3 regions of the Streptomyces yangpuensis genome follow, and region 2 is predicted to be linked to each of the others. Evidence: riboswitches for the same ligand, from Rfam matches in the RefSeq annotation. Region 2 holds a riboswitch; each other region holds the start of a gene.
What was found. A riboswitch is a leader RNA that binds a small molecule or an ion and turns the genes downstream of it on or off. The one in region 2 is predicted to bind cyclic di-AMP.
Positions count from the first base shown of each region.

Region 1: it holds a riboswitch for cyclic di-AMP, as region 2 does, so the genes downstream of both, NRK68_RS28760 (M23 family metallopeptidase) here and NRK68_RS13700 (transglycosylase family protein) in region 2, are expected to answer to the same signal.
Region 3: it holds a riboswitch for cyclic di-AMP, as region 2 does, so the genes downstream of both, NRK68_RS25735 (M23 family metallopeptidase) here and NRK68_RS13700 (transglycosylase family protein) in region 2, are expected to answer to the same signal.

Region 1 covers NZ_CP102514.1:6,328,246-6,334,219, reverse strand. Annotated here, with positions in the region: gene NRK68_RS36805 (sensor histidine kinase) at 1-981, opposite strand, end outside; gene NRK68_RS28770 (MBL fold metallo-hydrolase) at 1,225-2,466, opposite strand; gene NRK68_RS28765 (SGNH/GDSL hydrolase family protein) at 2,603-3,388, opposite strand; gene NRK68_RS28760 (M23 family metallopeptidase) at 3,552-4,565, opposite strand; cyclic di-AMP (ydaO/yuaA leader) riboswitch at 4,568-4,747, opposite strand; gene NRK68_RS28755 (tyrosine-protein phosphatase) at 5,060-5,851, shown strand; gene NRK68_RS28750 (aspartate aminotransferase family protein) at 5,882-5,974, opposite strand, start outside.
Region 2 covers NZ_CP102514.1:3,012,525-3,018,498, reverse strand. Annotated here, with positions in the region: gene NRK68_RS13710 (cytochrome P450 family protein) at 1-1,006, shown strand, start outside; gene NRK68_RS13705 (LysM peptidoglycan-binding domain-containing protein) at 1,095-2,132, shown strand; cyclic di-AMP (ydaO/yuaA leader) riboswitch at 2,409-2,578, shown strand; gene NRK68_RS13700 (transglycosylase family protein) at 2,582-3,289, shown strand; gene eno (phosphopyruvate hydratase) at 3,575-4,861, shown strand; gene NRK68_RS13690 (FtsB family cell division protein) at 4,952-5,440, shown strand; gene NRK68_RS13685 (DUF501 domain-containing protein) at 5,485-5,974, shown strand, end outside.
Region 3 covers NZ_CP102514.1:5,617,784-5,623,757, reverse strand. Annotated here, with positions in the region: gene NRK68_RS25750 (bifunctional acetate--CoA ligase family protein/GNAT family N-acetyltransferase) at 1-1,485, opposite strand, end outside; gene NRK68_RS25745 (HPr family phosphocarrier protein) at 1,664-1,945, shown strand; gene NRK68_RS25740 (GntR family transcriptional regulator) at 2,150-2,827, opposite strand; gene NRK68_RS25735 (M23 family metallopeptidase) at 3,053-3,853, opposite strand; cyclic di-AMP (ydaO/yuaA leader) riboswitch at 3,866-4,025, opposite strand; gene NRK68_RS25730 (M16 family metallopeptidase) at 4,262-5,629, opposite strand; gene NRK68_RS25725 (M16 family metallopeptidase) at 5,650-5,974, opposite strand, start outside.

The sequences.
Region 1 (5,974 bases), 3.3 Mb from region 2:
TCCCCGGTCCTCCACCTCGACCGCGATCCCGGCGGTGACCCGCTCGGCCCGCAGCACCACATCGGTGTCGGGGGCGGAGAACACGGTGGCGTTCTCCACGAGTTCGGCCAGCAGGTGCACCACGTCGGCGACGGCGTGGCCGCGTACGCTGCCGCCCGCCGGCGGCACGACCTTGACCCTGGTGTACTGCTCGACCTCCGCGACCGAGGAGCGGAGCACCTCGCTCAGGTCGATCGGCCGGGTCCACTGGCGGCGGGAGGCCGCACCGCCCAGCACCGCGAGGTTCTCGGCGTGGCGGCGGATCCGGGTGGCCAGGTGGTCGACGTGGAAGAGGTCCCGGAGCAGGTCCGGGTCCTCGACCGTGTCCTCCAGGTCGTCCAGCAGCGAGATCTCGCGGTGGACCAGGGACTGGAGCCGGCGCGCGAGGTTGACGAAGACCTCGACCTTGCGCTCGCTGTCGGTCGGGGCGGCCGGCGCGGCCAGCCGTACGAGGGTGGTGTGGGCCTGCTCGCGGGCGCCGCGCAGTTCCTGGGAGAGCAGCCAGAACTCGTCCACGCCCGCCGGGTCGCTCCCGGTGAGCGGTGTGTTCGGCCCGCCGCGGACCGGTCGCTGCGGGGTCTCGCCCCGCTCCAGCCGGTCGGCGGCCGTCCGCAGTTCCTGGCGGCCCCGGACGCTGGAGCGGCGCAGCGCCTCGCACCGGTCCCGGACGGCCTTGGCCGCGCGTTGCGCGCCGAGCAGGGCCGCGGCGAGGGAGCCGGCCGCGAGCAGGGCGCAGCCGGTGAGCACCGGCCAGAGCCGGGCGTCGCGGTCGCCGGCGCCGCCGCCGAGCTGGAGGGTGAAGATCACCGCGGCCGCGCCGCTGAGCGCGGCGGCCAGCGTGGGCAGGAGGGCCGCCCGTACCAACTGGGGGCGTAACTGCCGGCCGGGACCGGTGACGGTGTGTCTCGACGGGGCGTGGCGTGCGGCGCGGGGTCCGGACATCGGCGTCCTCGGTACGTGGGGCCCGGCCCCCGTCGTTCCCGGGGCCCGGTGTTGATCACCGAATACCCACGCTAGACCCCGCAATCCCGCGCCGGACCGCGAGTCGGTGAACTTCACGGGGGTGCTTCCCGCTCCCGATGGAGCGCTCGCACAGCAGCCCGAATGCGCCGGTCAGGCCGCTGCGGCCGCCCGGCGGCACCCCCGGCGCCGGGGGCCGTGGGTGCGTACCGCCCGGGGCGTTCGCTACGACCCTACGGACTCCGGCTTCTCCTGCTCGCTCACGGCCGTCGACACCACGCGGGCCGTTGTCGCCGCCGCTCCGCCGGCCTGGTGCGAGGGCACGGCCGCAGGCCCGTCCACGGCTCCGCCCGCCGCCGCCCCGGCCGCGAACGGCCGCCACCACGGCTGGGCCGGCGCACCCTCGGCCCCGGGCTCGAACGGCTGGCCCGGAATCGGCAGCGCGACGGCCGCTCCGGCGCCCTCGGCGGCGGCCAGGGTGCCCTCGCCCGGCTCGTCCCACGGGTGCAGGGCCAGGTTGAAGGTGCCCCAGTGGATCGGCAGCATCGTGCCGTGCGCGGTGCCGCCCTGGAGGTCGAGGTGGGCGCGCATGCCCTCCTCGGGGGTCATGTGGATGTCGGGCCAGTACTCCGAGTAGGCCCCGATCTGGATCATCGTGGCGTCGAAGGGCCCGTGCGCGGCGCCGATCTCCGCGAAGCCGGGGAAGTAGCCGGTGTCACCGCTGTGGTAGATCCGGTGCTCGTCGCCCGCGACCACCCAGGAGGCCCACAGGGTGTGCTGCTGGTTGCGCAAGCCGCGGCCGCAGAAGTGCCGGGCGGGCGTCGCCGTCAGCGACAGGCCGCCGATCCGGGTGGTCTCGTTCCAGTCGAGCTCGCGCAGCCGGTCGGCCGCCACGCCCCAGCGCTCCAGGTGCGCGCCGACACCGAGCGGGACGGCGAAGAGCGTGTCCGTGCCGGCCAGCGCCTTGATCGTCGGCAGGTCGAGGTGGTCGTAGTGGTCGTGCGAGATGACCACGACGTCGACCTCGCCGAGCGCGGCCAGCGGGACCGGCACCGGGTGCAGCCGCTTGGGGCCGGCGAACGGGAAGGGGGAGCAGCGCTCGCCCCACACCGGGTCGAACAGCACCCGGTGCCCGTCGATCTCCGCGAGCACGCTGGAGTGCCCCATCCAGGTCAGGCGCAGACCGCTCGTGGGCGGCTTCGCCAGGTCGGCGAGGGTGGTCGGGTGCACCGGGATCGCCGCCGCGGGGCTTCGCCTGACGCGCTGCTCACGGTGGAAGTAGATCTTCGCGAACTCGGTCATCGACCCCGAGGGCCTGTTCCGGGCTCCGACCGGGTTCTGGAAGACGCCGTCGGCGAAGTTCGGCGAGCGGCGGATCCGCTCCAGCCTGGCGCCGGACGGGTCCGCGCCGAAGGCTTCGGGCCGCAGGGCGCGCAGCCGCGGGCGGAGGGGACGGGAGCCGGTCAAAGCGCCTCCAGGGAGGGTGGGGTCGTCGGTGCGGTCGTATCGCTACGACCATCCCAACGCACACCGGCCCCGAAGGATTCCGCCCGCCCCTCCTGCCCGCCCCTCCTGCAGGCCCTGCCCGCCCGTCGTCCGGCGGCTACAGCGGCAGGAGGTCCGGCCGCTTCGCCTCGATGTGGTCGCCGGAGGATTCGCCGCGCAGGCGGCGGCCGATCCAGGGCACCAGGTACTCGCGGGCCCACTGGATGTTGTCGCGGGTCACGTCCACCGAGCCGCGCGGGCGCAGCTGCGGCCAGGGCTGGTCGGGGTCGGCGGGCACGTCCAGGCCGAGGACCTGCGCGGCCCGCAGTGCGACGCGGGTGTGGCCCTCGGGCGAGAGGTGCAGCCGGTCCGCGTCCCAGGCGCGCCGGTCCTGTACGGACTTCAGCGACCAGAGGTCGAGCACGGGGCAGTCGTACCGGTCGGCGATGGCGCGCACGTGCGCGCTATACGTCGCAACCTTCCCCCGGATGTGCTTGAGGACGGGCACGCCCCGGGTGTCGAACCCGGTGGTGATCATGACGTGGCCGACGGCTCCGGTGAGGTCGGCGACGGCCGCCTCGAAGCGTTCCGCCACGTCGTCCGGGTCGCTGCCGGGCCGGATGATGTCGTTGCCGCCGGCGCAGAAGGTGACCAGGTCCGGGGCGAGGGCCTTGGCCCTCGGCACCTGGTCGGCCACGATCTGGTCGAGGAGCTTCCCGCGTACCGCGAGATTCGCATAACGGAAGTCGTGCTCTTCGCGCCGATCTGCCAGGAGCACGGCGAGCCGGTCCGCCCAGCCGAGAAAAGAATCTCCGGGCCCCGGGTCCCCCACGCCCTCTGTGAAGCTGTCCCCGATCGCCGCGTACGAGCCGATGGTCTTGAGTTTCGTCGTCGTCGCTGCCACGAGAACCCATCCTTCACTCCCGTAACCAACCTACGCCAACGTAATGAGGGGTTGACGGGCCGTGATCTGTACCACGCGCGATGTAAGGAATAAGTACACGTGGGGCCGGGGCCCCCCTCGGGTCCCGGCCCCACGCGTGTCGGTGCTCCGTCGGCGGGTGCCGTCAGAGGGAGGCGCCCTTCGAGCGGAGGTAGGCGATCGGGTCCATGTCCGAGCCGTAGGACGGGCTCGTACGGATCTCGAAGTGCAGGTGCGGGCCGGTCGAATTGCCGGTGGAGCCGGAGAGACCGATGCTCTGGCCGGCGGTGACGCTCTGGCCGGAGGAGACGGAGAGCTGGGACAGGTGGGCGTACTGGGAGTACTTGCCGTCCGCGTGCCGGATGACGACCTCGTTGCCGTACGAGCCGCTCCAGCCCGCGGAGACCACGGTGCCGGCGCCGACGGCCTTGACGCTGGTGCCCATGGGGGCGATGAAGTCGACGCCCGTGTGGTAGCCGGAGGACCACATGGCACCGGCGACCTTGTACTGGGTGGAGACGCCACCGCCGACCGGGGCGACGAATCCGGCGGCGGCCGGCTGGGCGGCGGGGGCCTCGGCCCGGGCCTCGGGGGCGGCGGCCCGCTGCGCCCGCGGGGCGGCGGCCTGCCCGGCCGGCTCGGACTCGGCCTCGGCCTCGGGGGCTGCCTTGGGGGCCGCCTTGGGGGCCGCCTTCGGAGCGGCCTTCGGGGCGGCCTCGGGGGCGGTCCGCGGGGCGGGGACGGTGTCGAGCGGGGCGGCCTCGCCACGGCCGCCGAGGGTCAGCTTCAGGCCGGGGTGGATCAGCGACGGGTCGCTGCCGACCGCCTCGCGGTTCCGCTCGTACAGCCGCTGCCAGCCGCCGTCCAGGCTGTGCTCCGCAGCGATCACCGAGAGGCAGTCGCCCGGGACGACCGTGTAGACGGCCGGGGCGGACTGCACGGCGGCCGCAGGGGCGGCCTGGAGCGCGGCGGGGACCTGCTGGGCCACGGCGGGGGCGACGGCCGGTGCGGCGGCGGGCGCCGTCTGCGGGCCGGCCGCGTGGGCGCCGGCGGCGACCGTCAGCGGCAGGGCGAGGGCCGCGCCACCGGTGCCTGCGACCGCGAATCCGCGGGAAAAGAAAAGGGACTTGGGACGGCGGTGCTTACCCTTTGCAGGCATGGCGCATTCCTCTCCGGCGCCTGCGAGGTGAGCTGTCGGGTTCGGACTGGAGATGTCCGGCCGTACATGTACGGGACATGAACGGCTTCACCCCGAGCCGTTCCGGAGAAAAGATCTCCGGCACAGCGGCTTACCTGGTTCCCCCGCTCCTGCCGCGCGAAATGGTTCGGTTGCGGTTTCCGGGTGGCGGCAGGATTCGGCGATCCACCCGGATCGATCGCGAAGGTAATCCCTTGTCGGCACGCCGAACAAGCCGTGAATTCCCTGACGGATTCACAGGCATGAGGGCGTGCCGGAATTCCGGTCACCCTCCGTCCATTCCGCCGCGCCAACAGCCGCCTGCGCCGGGCCATTCGGCTTCGACGATCAGGCACTCACGGTCACCGTATGATCTGGCTCACGGGGACGTGCCCGATCTCGCCTCCGGGTATGGCAAGTTGGCGCCAAGTAGCTCAATTCGGACAGACGCCCCATGAGAAGGCGGAGGAGTTACCGTGACCCAGCAGATACAGGAGCCGGAGCTGACCGGAGTGCGCAATTTCCGCGATGTGGGCGGATTGCCGACTTCCGATGGCCGAAGGGTCGCGACGGGACGACTATTCCGAAGCGGACATCTCGCACATGCCACCGAAACCGATGCAGAATTCCTCGCCTCGCTCGGCCTCCACACCATCTTCGACTTCCGCAACGGCGCCGACCACGCCCTGGAGGGGCCGGACGTCGAACTGCCCGGCGTACGGAACGTCAGCATCCCTCTGTCGGACCCGGCCGACGGCCGGGAGTTCTGGCGGCTGGTCCGCGACGGCGACCTCGACCAGCTCCGCTCGATCCTGGGCGAGGGCAAGGCGGCGGCCCGGATGGCGAACTCCTACCGCGGGATCATCCGCACCCGCACCGCCGAGCACAGCCGGGTCGTCCACGCCCTCGCCGAGGACAGCGTGCCCGCCCTCCTGCACTGCGCGGCCGGCAAGGACCGGGCCGGCCTCTCCGTCGCCGTCACCCTGCTCGCGCTGGGCGTCGAGCGGGAGGCGATCGTGGCGGACTACCTGGAGTCCAACGCCCCGCACCGCCGGTACCGGGTGCGTCGCAGCTCCGCCTCGGCCGAGGCCCGCTCGCCCGAGGTGATGGAACTGCTCGCGCCGCTCTTCGACGCCCGCGCCGAATACCTGATCGCCGCCTTCGACACGATCGACGAGGTCTGGGGCGGGGTGGAGCGCTACCTGTCGGGGGGCCTCGGGCTGGAGCCCGAGACCCTCGACCGACTCCGCGACCGGCTGTTGGCCTGATCCGGGAGGACCACCCGGGGACGCGGGCCGTCAGCGCGCGGCGACGGCCTGCTTCACCAGCGTCCTGCCGAAGTCCCACATCAGTGCGGACCCCCCGTGGGCGTCGTCCATGACCTCGCGGAA
Region 2 (5,974 bases):
GGCGGAGCTGATGACGCATCTGCTGAACATCGACCCGCCGGACCACACCCGGCTGCGGCGGCTGGTGTCGAAGGCGTTCACCCCGCGCAGGGTCGCCGAGTTCACCCCGCGGGTGCAGGCGCTCACCGATCACCTGATCGACGCCTTCGCGGGGCGGGGCGAGGCGGACCTGATCCACGAGTTCGCCTTTCCGCTCCCCATCTACGCCATCTGCGAGATGCTCGGAGTACCGCGGGAGGACCAGGACGACTTCCGCGACTGGGCCGGCATGATGATCCGCCACGGCGGCGGGCCGCGCGGCGGGGTCGCCCGGTCGGTGAAGCAGATGCGGACCTACCTCGGTGAACTGATCCATCGCAAAAGGGATGATCTGGGCGACGATCTGATCTCAGACCTGATCCGGGCGAGCGACCACGGTGACCATCTGACGGAGGGCGAGGCCACCGCGATGGCCTTCATCCTGCTCTTCGCCGGCTTCGAGACCACCGTGAACCTCATCGGCAACGGCGTCCACTCCCTCTTCATGAACCCCGTCCAGCGCGAGCGCCTGCAGGCCTCCCTGGCCGCCGGTGAGAGCGGACTGCTGGCCACCGGCGTGGAGGAACTCCTGCGCTACGACGGGCCCGTGGAGCTGGCGACGTGGCGCTTCGCCACCGAGCCGCTGACCATCGGCGGCGAGCGGATCGGGACCGGCGACCCGGTCCTGGTCGTCCTCGCGGCCGCCGACCGGGATCCCGAACGGTTCGCCGATCCGGACACCCTCGACCTCTCCCGGACCGACAACCAGCATCTGGGATACGGGCACGGCATCCACTACTGCCTGGGCGCGCCGCTCGCCCGGCTCGAAGGACAGACCGCACTCGCGACCCTGCTGACCCGCCTGCCTGATCTGGAACTTGCCGTTCCGGCCCAAGACCTGCGCTGGCGTGGGGGGTTGATCATGCGAGGGCTACGTACTCTTCCCGTTCGCTTCACGGCTCAAAACACTTCTTCAACATCTGATTAAAAGTCAGGTTCCGCTTGAACTTGTGACAATCGTTCGAAGGCCGCTAGGTTCTGCCGTTACCAGGCTGTTATGCGAAAGGTGATCCCTCATGCTCTCCGGGAACGGCCGTCACAGACGCCCCCGCCAGGTCCCCGCGCTGGTTGTCACAGCCGGAGTCACTGGCTCCGCACTGGCCATGCCGCTGCTGGCCGCCACCAGCGCGACCGCTGCCGACACTGCCACATGGGACAAGGTGGCCGAGTGCGAGAGCGGCGGCTCGTGGAGCGCGAACTTCGGCAGTGGCGCGTACGGCGGGCTCCAGTTCACCCAGGAGGAATGGCAGAACGCCGGCGGTCTGGACTTCGCCGAGCGGGCCGACCTCGCGAGCCGCTCGCAGCAGATAGCCGTGGCCGAGCGCGTGCTGGCCTCCCAGGGCCCGCAGGCCTGGCCGCTGTGCGCGGCCTCGGCCGGACTGGACCAGCAGGGTCCGGCCGCCGTCGTCGATCCGGGTCTGCCGGGCAGCCCCAAGGCGGTCGGCCCCGCGCCGTCCCGCCCCGACGACGTCGTGCCCTCCGACAAGGGCGGCAAGAAGGCGACGGACTTCGGGCTCTCGACCGAGGAGACCCCGAGCCCCACGGGCTCCCCCTTCCTCATTCCTGACGCGCCGTCCGTGGGACTGCCCGTCATGCCGGCGCCCGACGTCCCGACGACGCCGCCGACCACCCCGACCGCGCCGGTCACCCCGACCGACCCGACGACCCCGCCGGTCACTCCCACCGACCCGACGGTTCCGGCCCTCCCGACGGACCCGACGGCGCCCACGACCCCGCCGGGCACTCCGAGTCCGTCCCCGGCGGCGCCCGCGGCGCCGGGGGCCACCCCGGCGGCCCCGTCCACCCCGGGCGCCACTCCCGCCGAGGGCAACGGCAAGCACCGCGGTGCGCCGTCCCCCGAGGAGGGCTCGCCGTCCGGTGCCGCGCCGGCCCCCGTCTACACGGTGCAGGCGGGCGACAGCCTGGCGACCATCGCGGTCGCCAAGGGCGTGAAGGGCGGCTGGAGCGGCCTCTACGCGGCCAATGAGCAGGTCATCGGCAATGACGCCAACCTGATCAAGCCTGGCCAGAATCTGGATCTAACCGTGCAATAAGGGCAGTTGGTTCGTCCGGAAAGACCTGATTGTCTGTTTTCTGCAAGTGAGACATGTGTCTCTTCAGGTCAACTGGCGTGTCCCGCCCGGGGGCTTCCGCAAACCCCGTTCTCACCTGCGCAAACACCCCTGCGGGGAGCGCAAGTAGGGGCCGTTCCTCCCCGATGTTCCTCGTTGAACATCGGGGAGAGACCTGTCTACCTTCTGAGTCGCCCGCCACCGCGGGCTCCTTCGACCGCATCGCCGAATCCTGCCGGCGGACGGGGGGAACAGTCGTCGCGTCAAGCGCCGAAGGCAGGAGCGGGGGAACCAAGGTAGGTGCCGCGAGCGGCCGTTGAGAGACGGCCGGGAAGCGGCTTGGGGTTAAGTGGTGCGCTAGGCCGCACCGCCGGGTACTCACGGCCCGAACCCGACAGCTCACCTCGTAGGCGTCGGTGAGGAGAAACCTCATGCTGCTTTCCGGCAAGGGCAAGCACCGTCGCGGTTCCAAGGCCGTTCGCATCGTCACGCTCGCCGGTGTCGCCGGTGTGGCCGTCGCCGCCCCCCTGATGACCGCGGGCGCCGCCAGCGCCGCCACCGCGTCCGAGTGGGACAAGGTCGCGCAGTGCGAGTCCGGTGGCAACTGGTCCATCAACACGGGCAACGGCTACTACGGCGGGCTGCAGTTCTCGTCCTCCACCTGGGCCTCGTTCGGCGGCAAGTCGTACGCCCCGCAGGCCAACCAGGCCTCGAAGGCGCAGCAGATAGCCGTGGCCGAGAAGGTCCTCAAGAAGCAGGGCAAGGGCGCCTGGCCGCACTGCGGCAAGGGCCTGTCGAACTCCTCGTACACCGGTGGCGGCTCCACCGAGACCCCGGCCTCCACCAAGCCGAAGGTCGAGACGAAGAAGACCGAGACCAAGAAGACCGAGACCAAGGCCGCGCCGAAGAAGGAAACCAAGCGCGCCGAGGCCCCGACCACCCGCTCCGAGCGCACCGAGGCTCCGGCCGCGCCGAAGACCGGCAACGGCTCCTACGAGGTCAAGTCCGGCGACACCCTGGGCACCATCGCCGAGGCCAACGGCGTCAAGGGCGGCTGGCAGCAGCTCTTCGAGCTGAACAAGGACATCGTCTCGGACGCCGACCTGATCTACCCCGGCCAGAAGCTGAAGCTCAGCTGAACGCCGCGGCAATAGCCGCAAAAGCGTACGCAAGACGCAGAATTCCCACCGCCCGGCGCCCCTTCCCCCCACGCGCCGGGCGGCGGTGCGTGCGGGCGCGTGGGCCCCTCCAAGGCTGATGATCAAGGGTTGTATGTCCCGGAAGAGGGGTATTCGGTCCCTTTTTCGTCCCAGGGGCCGGGCGGTCGGCCGGTCGAACCCCCGAAGCCGGTTAGGCTCTAGGCGGCAAGGCCATCCCACGGCCTGACACGCCACCGCACACCCAGCGTCACATCCCAGAAGGAGATGCTCGTGCCGTCCATCGACGTCGTCGTAGCCCGGGAAATCCTGGACTCCCGAGGCAACCCCACGGTCGAGGTCGAGGTGGGCCTCGACGACGGCAGCACCGGCCGTGCTGCCGTTCCGTCCGGCGCCTCCACCGGTGCATTCGAGGCCATCGAGCTGCGTGACGGTGACCCCGACCGTTACATGGGCAAGGGCGTCGAGAAGGCCGTTCTGGCCGTCATCGAGCAGATCGGCCCGGAGCTCGTCGGCTACGACGCCACCGAGCAGCGCCTGATCGACCAGGCCATGTTCGACCTCGACGCCACCGACAACAAGGGCTCGCTCGGCGCCAACGCCATCCTCGGCGTCTCCCTCGCCGTCGCGCACGCCGCGTCCGAGGCCTCGGACCTCCCGCTCTTCCGCTACCTCGGCGGCCCGAACGCGCACCTGCTGCCCGTTCCGATGATGAACATCCTCAACGGTGGGTCGCACGCCGACTCCAACGTGGACATCCAGGAGTTCATGATCGCCCCGATCGGCGCGGAGTCCTTCTCCGAGGCGCTGCGCTGGGGTGCCGAGGTCTACCACACCCTCAAGAAGGTCCTGCACACCAAGGGCCTGTCCACCGGCCTCGGTGACGAGGGCGGCTTCGCCCCGAACCTGGAGTCCAACCGCGCCGCGCTCGACCTCATCATCGAGGCCATCAAGCAGGCCGGCTACACCCCGGGCAAGGACATCGCGCTCGCGCTCGACGTCGCCGCGTCCGAGTTCTACAAGGACGGCAAGTACGAGTTCGAGGGCCAGTCCCGCTCGGCCGCCGAGATGACCGACTACTACGCCGAGCTCGTCGAGGCGTACCCGCTCGTCTCCATCGAGGACCCGCTGTTCGAGGACGACTGGGCCGGCTGGAAGACCATCACCGACCGCCTGGGCGCCAAGGTCCAGATCGTCGGCGACGACCTCTTCGTCACCAACCCCGAGCGCCTGGCCCGCGGCATCGAGGAGGGCTCCGCGAACGCCCTGCTCGTGAAGGTGAACCAGATCGGTTCGCTGACCGAGACCCTCGACGCCGTCGAGATGGCCCAGCGCAACGGCTTCAAGTGCATGATGTCCCACCGCTCCGGTGAGACCGAGGACGTCACCATCGCCGACCTCGCCGTCGCCGTGAACTGCGGTCAGATCAAGACCGGCGCCCCGGCCCGCTCGGACCGCGTCGCCAAGTACAACCAGCTGCTGCGCATCGAGGAGATCCTCGACGACGCCGCGGTGTACGCGGGCCGCAGCGCCTTCCCGCGCTTCAAGGGCTAATCACGCTCAGCCTCCGTACGTCCCCGCACTCGGTCCCGTACCGTGTGCGGGGACGTATTGCGTAGTGCGCACCAAAGGGGAGGCGGACCAATGGCCGGGAACCGGGATCGGTTCTCCACCTTCTCCACCGCGACGCGGCTCAAGCAGCTCGGTGAGCGGACCGCGGCCCACGTCTACCGTTCGCAGACGCGCCGTCAGGTGCGCCGCAGCCGCCTCACCGGCAGGGCCGCGCTCCTGGTGCTCGTGCTCTGTACGCTGGTCGTCGCCCTCGCGTATCCGATGCGCCAGTACGTCTCCCAGCGCTCGGAGATCGCGGAGCAGCAGCGGGCCGCCGCGGCGGCGCGGGACCGCCTGGAGCGGCTCCGCGACGAGAAGGCCCGCTGGCAGGACGACGCGTACGCGGAGCAGCAGGCGCGCAAGCACCTGCACTTCCTGCGCCCGGGGGAGGTCGGCTACATCATGAGCGACCCCGGGGCACGGCCGCCGGAGCCGCACCGGACCGGCCAGGCCGGCTCCGACCGCCCCTGGTACTCGAACGTCTGGGACGGCGTCGACAAGGCCGACCGCCCGAACGACTAGTACCGCAGCACCCATCCACGAGAACGAAGAGACTTCCTCCAGGCATGCAGACGCCCCCGCCCCAGACCGACCGGACCGAGCCGACCGACGCGGACATCGAGGCGTTCGAGCAGCAGCTCGGCCGCCCGCCGCGCGGGCTGCGCGCCATCGCGCACCGTTGCCCCTGCGGGCAGCCCGACGTGGTGGAGACCGCGCCGCGGCTCCCCGACGGCACCCCCTTCCCGACGCTGTACTACCTGACGTGCCCGCGCGCGGCCTCCGCCATCGGGACGCTGGAGGCCAACGGCGTGATGAAGGAGATGCAGGCCCGGCTCGCCGAGGACCCGGAGCTCGCCGCCGCCTACCAGGCCGCGCACGAGGACTACATCCGGCGCCGCGACGCCATCGAGGTGCTCCAGGGCTTCCCGAGCGCCGGCGGCATGCCGGACCGGGTCAAGTGCCTGCACGTGCTCGTCGGCCACTCCCTCGCCGCCGGCCCCGGCGTGAACCCGTTCGGCGACGAGGCCCTCGCGATGCTGCCCGAGTGGTGGGCCA
Region 3 (5,974 bases), 2.6 Mb from region 2:
GGCCAGCAGCAGGCCGACGTCCACCAGCTCGGTGACCGTGTCGACCCGGATGACGCCGGCCTGTCGCAGCAGGGCGGAGACGGTGTCCTCCGACAGCCGGGTGCCGGGGACGACGTGTCCGGCGGGGGTGTGGCGGCCCCCCTTGGCGACGACCACGGGCTTGACGGCGGCGGTCCGGCGGGCGAGGCGGGTGAACTTCCGCGGGTTGCCGAGGGTTTCGAGGTAGAGCAGGGCGACGTCGGTCGCCTCGTCCTCGTACCAGTACTGGAGGATGTCGTTGCCGGAGACGTCGGCCCGGTTCCCGGCGGAGACAAAGGAGGACAGTCCTTCGCCGCGCCGGAGCAGCGCCGAGAGCAGGGCGATGCCGATCGCCCCGGACTGGGTGAACAGGCCGGTGCGGCCGCGCACCGGCATCGGAGCGGGGGTCAGGGAGGCGTTGAGCTCCACCTCCGGGGCAGTGTTGATCACCCCGTAGGCGTTGGGTCCGATGAGGCGCATCCCGTACGAGCGCACCTGCCGCAGCAGCTCGCGCTGGCGGGCGAGTCCCGCCGGGCCGCTGTCCCCGTACCCGGCGGAGAGGACGACGAGCCCCTGCACGCCGTGCTCGCCGCAGGCGGCCACCGCGTCGGGGACCCGGTCGGCCGGGACGGCGATCACCGCGAGGTCGACGGGGGCGTCGATGGCCGCGACGGTGCGGTAGGCGCGCACACCGTCGAGGAGGTCACGGGTGACGGCCTCGTTGACGGCGTAGAGGTGGCCGTGGAAGCCGCTGTCGCGCAGGTTGCGCAGTGCGGCCGCGCCCACGCCGGCGCCGGAACGGCTGACGCCGACGACCGCCACCGAACCGGGGGCCAGCAGGCGCTGTACGGAGCGGGCCTCGGCGCGCTGTTCCCGGGCGCGCTGCACGGCGAGGGACTCGGCGGTGGGTTCGAGGTCGAGGGTGAGGTGGACGGACCCGTCCTCGAAGCTTCGCTTCTGCTGGTAGCCGACGTCCGTGAACACCTTGATCATCTTGGTGTTGGCGGGCAGCACCTCGGCGGCGAACCGGCGGATGCCGCGCTCGCGGGCCACCGCGCCGATGTGTTCGAGGAGCGCGGAGGCGACCCCGCGGCCCTGGTGGGCGTCCTGGACGAGGAAGGCGACCTCCGCCTCGTCGGCGGGGGCGGAGGCGGGCCGGCCGTCGGGGCCGATGCGGTCGTAGCGGACGGTGCCGATGAACTCCTCGCCGACGGTCGCGGCGAGGCCCACCCGGTCCACGTAGTCGTGGTGCGTGAAGCGGTGCACGTCGCGGTCGGAGAGGCGGGGGTAGGGCGCGAAGAAGCGGTAGTACTTCGACTCGTCCGAGACCTGCTCGTAGAAGCTGACGAGCCGGCCCGCGTCCTCGGTGGTGATGGGCCTGATCCGCGCGGTGCCGCCGTCGCGGAGGACGACGTCGGCTTCCCAGTGGGCCGGGTAGGACGGGTCCGACTCTATGGTCATGCGCATACCTTACGGCCGGACCGGGGCGGACAGCGCTCGCGCGGCGCAGCGGGCAAGCCGGCACAGACCGGTGCAAGCTGGGGAAGTCGAAGAGCGGCGAAATTCAGGCCGAAGGTCGGTCGGAGCATTCAGGGTGCCGTGAGAGACTGGTCTAGACAACCGTAAGAACCTGAAGGGCATCACCATGGCAGAGCGCCGCGTCAACGTCGGTTGGGCCGAGGGCCTGCACGCTCGTCCCGCCTCGATCTTCGTCCGTGCGACGACCGCTTCCGGCGTCCCGGTGACCATCGCGAAGTCCGGCGGCGACCCCGTCAACGCCGCTTCCATGCTGGCGGTGCTGGGCCTGGGCGCGCAGGGTGGCGAGGAGATCGTCCTCGCCTCCGAGGCCGAAGGCGCGGAGGCCGCACTGGACCGCCTCGCGAAGCTGGTCGCCGAGGGTCTCGAAGAGCTCCCCGAGACCGTCTGACCCTTCGGGTTCACCCCGCGTCACGCGAACGGCGAAGCCGCGGCCCCGGACGGGGGTCGCGGCTGCGTCGTTCTCCGGTACGCGAGGCCGGGAAAGCGAACCCCGGGGAATTCGGCTCGGCGAAATAGAGCCGGCGCAGCGAATTACCGCACGTATCGAATTCTCGCGATTCGCACGATGCCCGTCCTTTGTATACGGCTCCTGTTAATGCCGGCCGCTCGACATGTTTACGGCAGGTTGCGAAGTGCTCACCGCCGGCCGTTTGCGCAGCCGGTGCGCGGCGGCCGCGCGATCGGCGTGGACCGCGGTCAGCGTCCGCGCCCGCTCGGCGTCCCCCCGGGCCACCGCGTCCACGATCGCGCCGTGCTCCGCCCAGGACTCCGCCGGCCGGGCCGGCGCCTCCACCACGTACATCCACGCCACCTTGTGCCGCATCTGCGTGAGCAGCGCGATCAGCCCCGGGCTGCCGGAGGCCTGCGCGAGCGTCTCGTGGAACCAGCCCCCGAGCGACCGCAGGTCCTCGCCCTGCCCCCGCCTGGCGCGTTCCTGACCCAGCCTGACCAGCCCCCGCAGCACCTTGAGGTGCGCGTCGGTGCGGCGCCGGGCGGCGCGGGCGGCCGCCAGCGGCTCCAGCAGCATCCGCAGCTCCAGGAGGTCCGCGGCCTCCTGCGCCGTCGGCTCGGCCACGCACGCCCCGGCGTGGCGCCGCGTGGTCACGAAGCCCTCGGACTCCAGGGTCCGCAGGGCCTCGCGGACCGGGACGCGCGAGACCCCGTACCGGCGGGCCAGCACCTCCTCGGTCAGCCGACCGCCCGGTTCGAACACCCCGGAGACGATGTCGTCGCGAATTGCCGTGCATACCGCGTGCGCAGGAATACGCAAGACCGAACCTCCGCCTATTTCCGATCGCCAGCCCCCATGCGCACACACGCGCACGCCACGACTCTATTGCAGCACAGCATAATTTCGAGAGCGGACGGAAATCCGAAACATTGCATCCGGACGCAAAAACACGAAGACCCCGGCTCGGGAGGCGGGGTCTTCGTGAAGCTGTGCGCGCTGTGTGCTGCGTGCTGTACGCGCGCCGCGGTGGGCGGCGCCGAGGGGTCAGAGGCTGACGCCGTGCGAGCGCAGGTAGGCGATCGGGTCGATGTCCGAGCCGTACTGCGAGCCGGTGCGGGCCTCGAAGTGCAGGTGCGGGCCGCTGGAGTTGCCGGTGGAGCCCGACAGGCCGATCTGCTGGCCCGGGGTGACCTGCTGGCCGACGGAGACGTTCAGCGAGGACAGGTGGCCGTACTGCGTGAAGGTGCCGTCGTTGTGCTTGATGACGACGTTGTTGCCGTACGCGCCGCCCCAGCCGGCCTCGACGACGGTACCGAAGCCCACGGCCTGCACCGAGGTGCCGGAGGCGGCGTGGAAGTCGATGCCGGTGTGGCTGCCGGAGGACCACATGCCGCCGCCCGCCTTGTACTGCGTGCTGACGTACGAGTCGTCCAGCGGCGAGACGAAGGTGTTGAGGCGCTTGCGCTCCTCCTCGCGGGCGGCGCGCTCGGCGGCCTCACGCTCGGCCTTCGCCTTGGCCTCGGCGAGGCGCTTGGCCTCGGCGGCCTTCTGCTTGGCGTCGGCCTCGGCCTGGGCCTTGGCGGCGGCGTGCTCGGCGGCGCGCTGCTGGGACTCGGCCTGGTCCTGGATGTCGCCCGCGAGGTCCTCGGCGACGACCACGGCACCCAGCCCGTTCTCCGGGGCGGAGCTGCTGTGGTTGTCCGCGGCGAAGGCCGGGGCGGCGAGGGAGCCGACCACACCCGTGGTGGCGATCGCGGCGATACCGGCGTAGCCGGCGGTCTTCTTGCTCAGGCGGCTGGAACCACGGTGCTTGCCGGTACCAGCGGGACGACTGCCAAACGCCATGAAGGGTTTGATCCTTTCCTTCCTTCTCGCCTACCGGGTTAGCTGACGGGTTCGGAGCAGGAAGGTCTCCTACGGACCTCCTCTTGCGAGGGAGTCCGATTCACCCCAGGGACTGATGTGGGTCCCCGGCTCCCCAGGCTCGCGCCTGACGGGGACTCGGCGATCGCTGCCCGGTGCCGCGGGTGCGGCGGGCACAACTGACGGACAGCACGGCCGACGCTAGGCGGATCATCAGTCAATCGCCAAACAGACGCGCCTTTTTGTTGCGTACGCCACATCACATACAAGCAACCTCATCACTAAACGGACAAAAGAGGCTCCGGCGGAAAACCGCCGGAGCCTCGTGCGAAGTGCGTCGGCCGCCCGTCATCCGGGCGCCCTTCAGGTCAGTTGACGACGACCACGACGTCAGTTGGTGACGACCGTGACCTCACCGATCCCGAGGGCCCGCACCGGCTCCTCGATCTGCGCGGCGTCGCCCACCAGAACCGTGACGAGCCGGTCCGCCGGGAACGCCTTCACGACCGCCGTGGTCGCCTCCACCGTGCCGGTTTCGGCCAACTGCGCGTACAGCTGCGCCTGGTAGTCGTCCGGCAGCTCCTGCTCGACCTGGTCGGCCAGGGTGCCGGCGACCGAGGCGGCCGTCTCGAACTTCAGCGGGGCCACGCCCACCAGGTTCTGCACGGCCACATCGCGCTCGGCGTCGGTCAGACCGCCCTCCGCGAGGGTGCGCAGCACCTTCCAGAGGTCCTCCAGCGCCGGACCGGTGTTGGGGGTGTCCACCGAGCCGCTGATGGCGAGCATGGAGGCGCCCTTGCCGTCGGCGGTGGAGCGCAGCACCTGGCCGAAGGCCCGCACGCCGTAGGTGTAGCCCTTCTCCTCGCGCAGGACCTTGTCCAGGCGGGAGGTGAGGGTGCCGCCGAGGCAGTACGTGCCGAGCACCTGGGCCGCCCAGACGCGGTCGTGGCGGTCCGGCCCGATGCGGCCGATCAGCAGCTGCGTCTGGACCGCGCCGGGGCGGTCGACGATGACCACGCGGCCGGTGTCGTCGGCGGTCACGGGAGGCACGGGGCGGGCCTCGGCGGTGTCGCCGGTCCAGGCGCCCAGGGTGTCCGCCAGTACGGCGTCCAGGTCGATGCCGGTCAGGTCGCCGACGACCACCGCGGTGGCGGTGGCGGGGCGTACATGGGCCTCGTAGAAGGCGCGTACGGCGGCGGAGTCGATCCGGGCGACCGTCTCCTCGGTGCCCTGGCGCGGCCGGGAGATCCGCAGGGAGGCCGGGAAGAGCTCCTTGGAGAGCTGCTTGGCGGCGCGGCGCTGCGGGTTGGCCAGCTCGTGCGGGATCTCGTCGAGCCGGTTGCGCACCAGCCGGTCCACCTCCGCGTCGGCGAAGGCGGGGGCGCGCAGCGCCTCGGCGAGCAGGCCCAGCGCCTTGGCCAGCCGGGAGGCCGGGACCTCCAGGGAGACCCGCAGGCCCGGGTGGTCGGCGTGCGCGTCGAGGGTGGCTCCGCAGCGCTCCAGCTCGGCGGCGAACTCCTCGGCGGAGTGCTTGTCGGTGCCCTCCGACAGGGCGCGCGCCATGATGGTCGCCACGCCGTCCAGGCCCTCGGGCTCGGCGTCGAGCGGCGCGGCGAGGTTGATCTCGACCGCGACGACCTGCTGGCCCGGGCGGTGGCAGCGCAGCAGGGTCAGCCCGTTGGGCAGCGTCCCGCGCTCGGGGGCCGGGAAGGCCCACGGCTGCGGCTCGCCGGCCTGCGGGCGCGGGTGGAAGGTCATCGTGACGGCTGCGGTGTCGCTCACTGCTCCGCCCCCTCGTTCTCGTCGCTGTCGGCGTTCTCTTCGCCCTCGTCGCCCTCGGCCCCGTCCGCCGCGAGCGGCTCGTAGACGAGTACCGCGCGGTTGTCCGGGCGCAGGCGGGCCGCGGCCACGGCCTGCACCTCCTCGGCGGTGATGTCGAGGACGCGCTGGACGGCGGTGAGGGCCAGCTGCGGGTCGCCGAACAGCACCGCGTACCGGCACAGTTCGTCGGCGCGGCCGGCCACCGTGCTCAGCCGGTCCAGCCATTCGCGCTCCAGCTGCGCCTGGGCGCGCTCCATCTCCTCGGCGGTCGGGCCCTCGGCG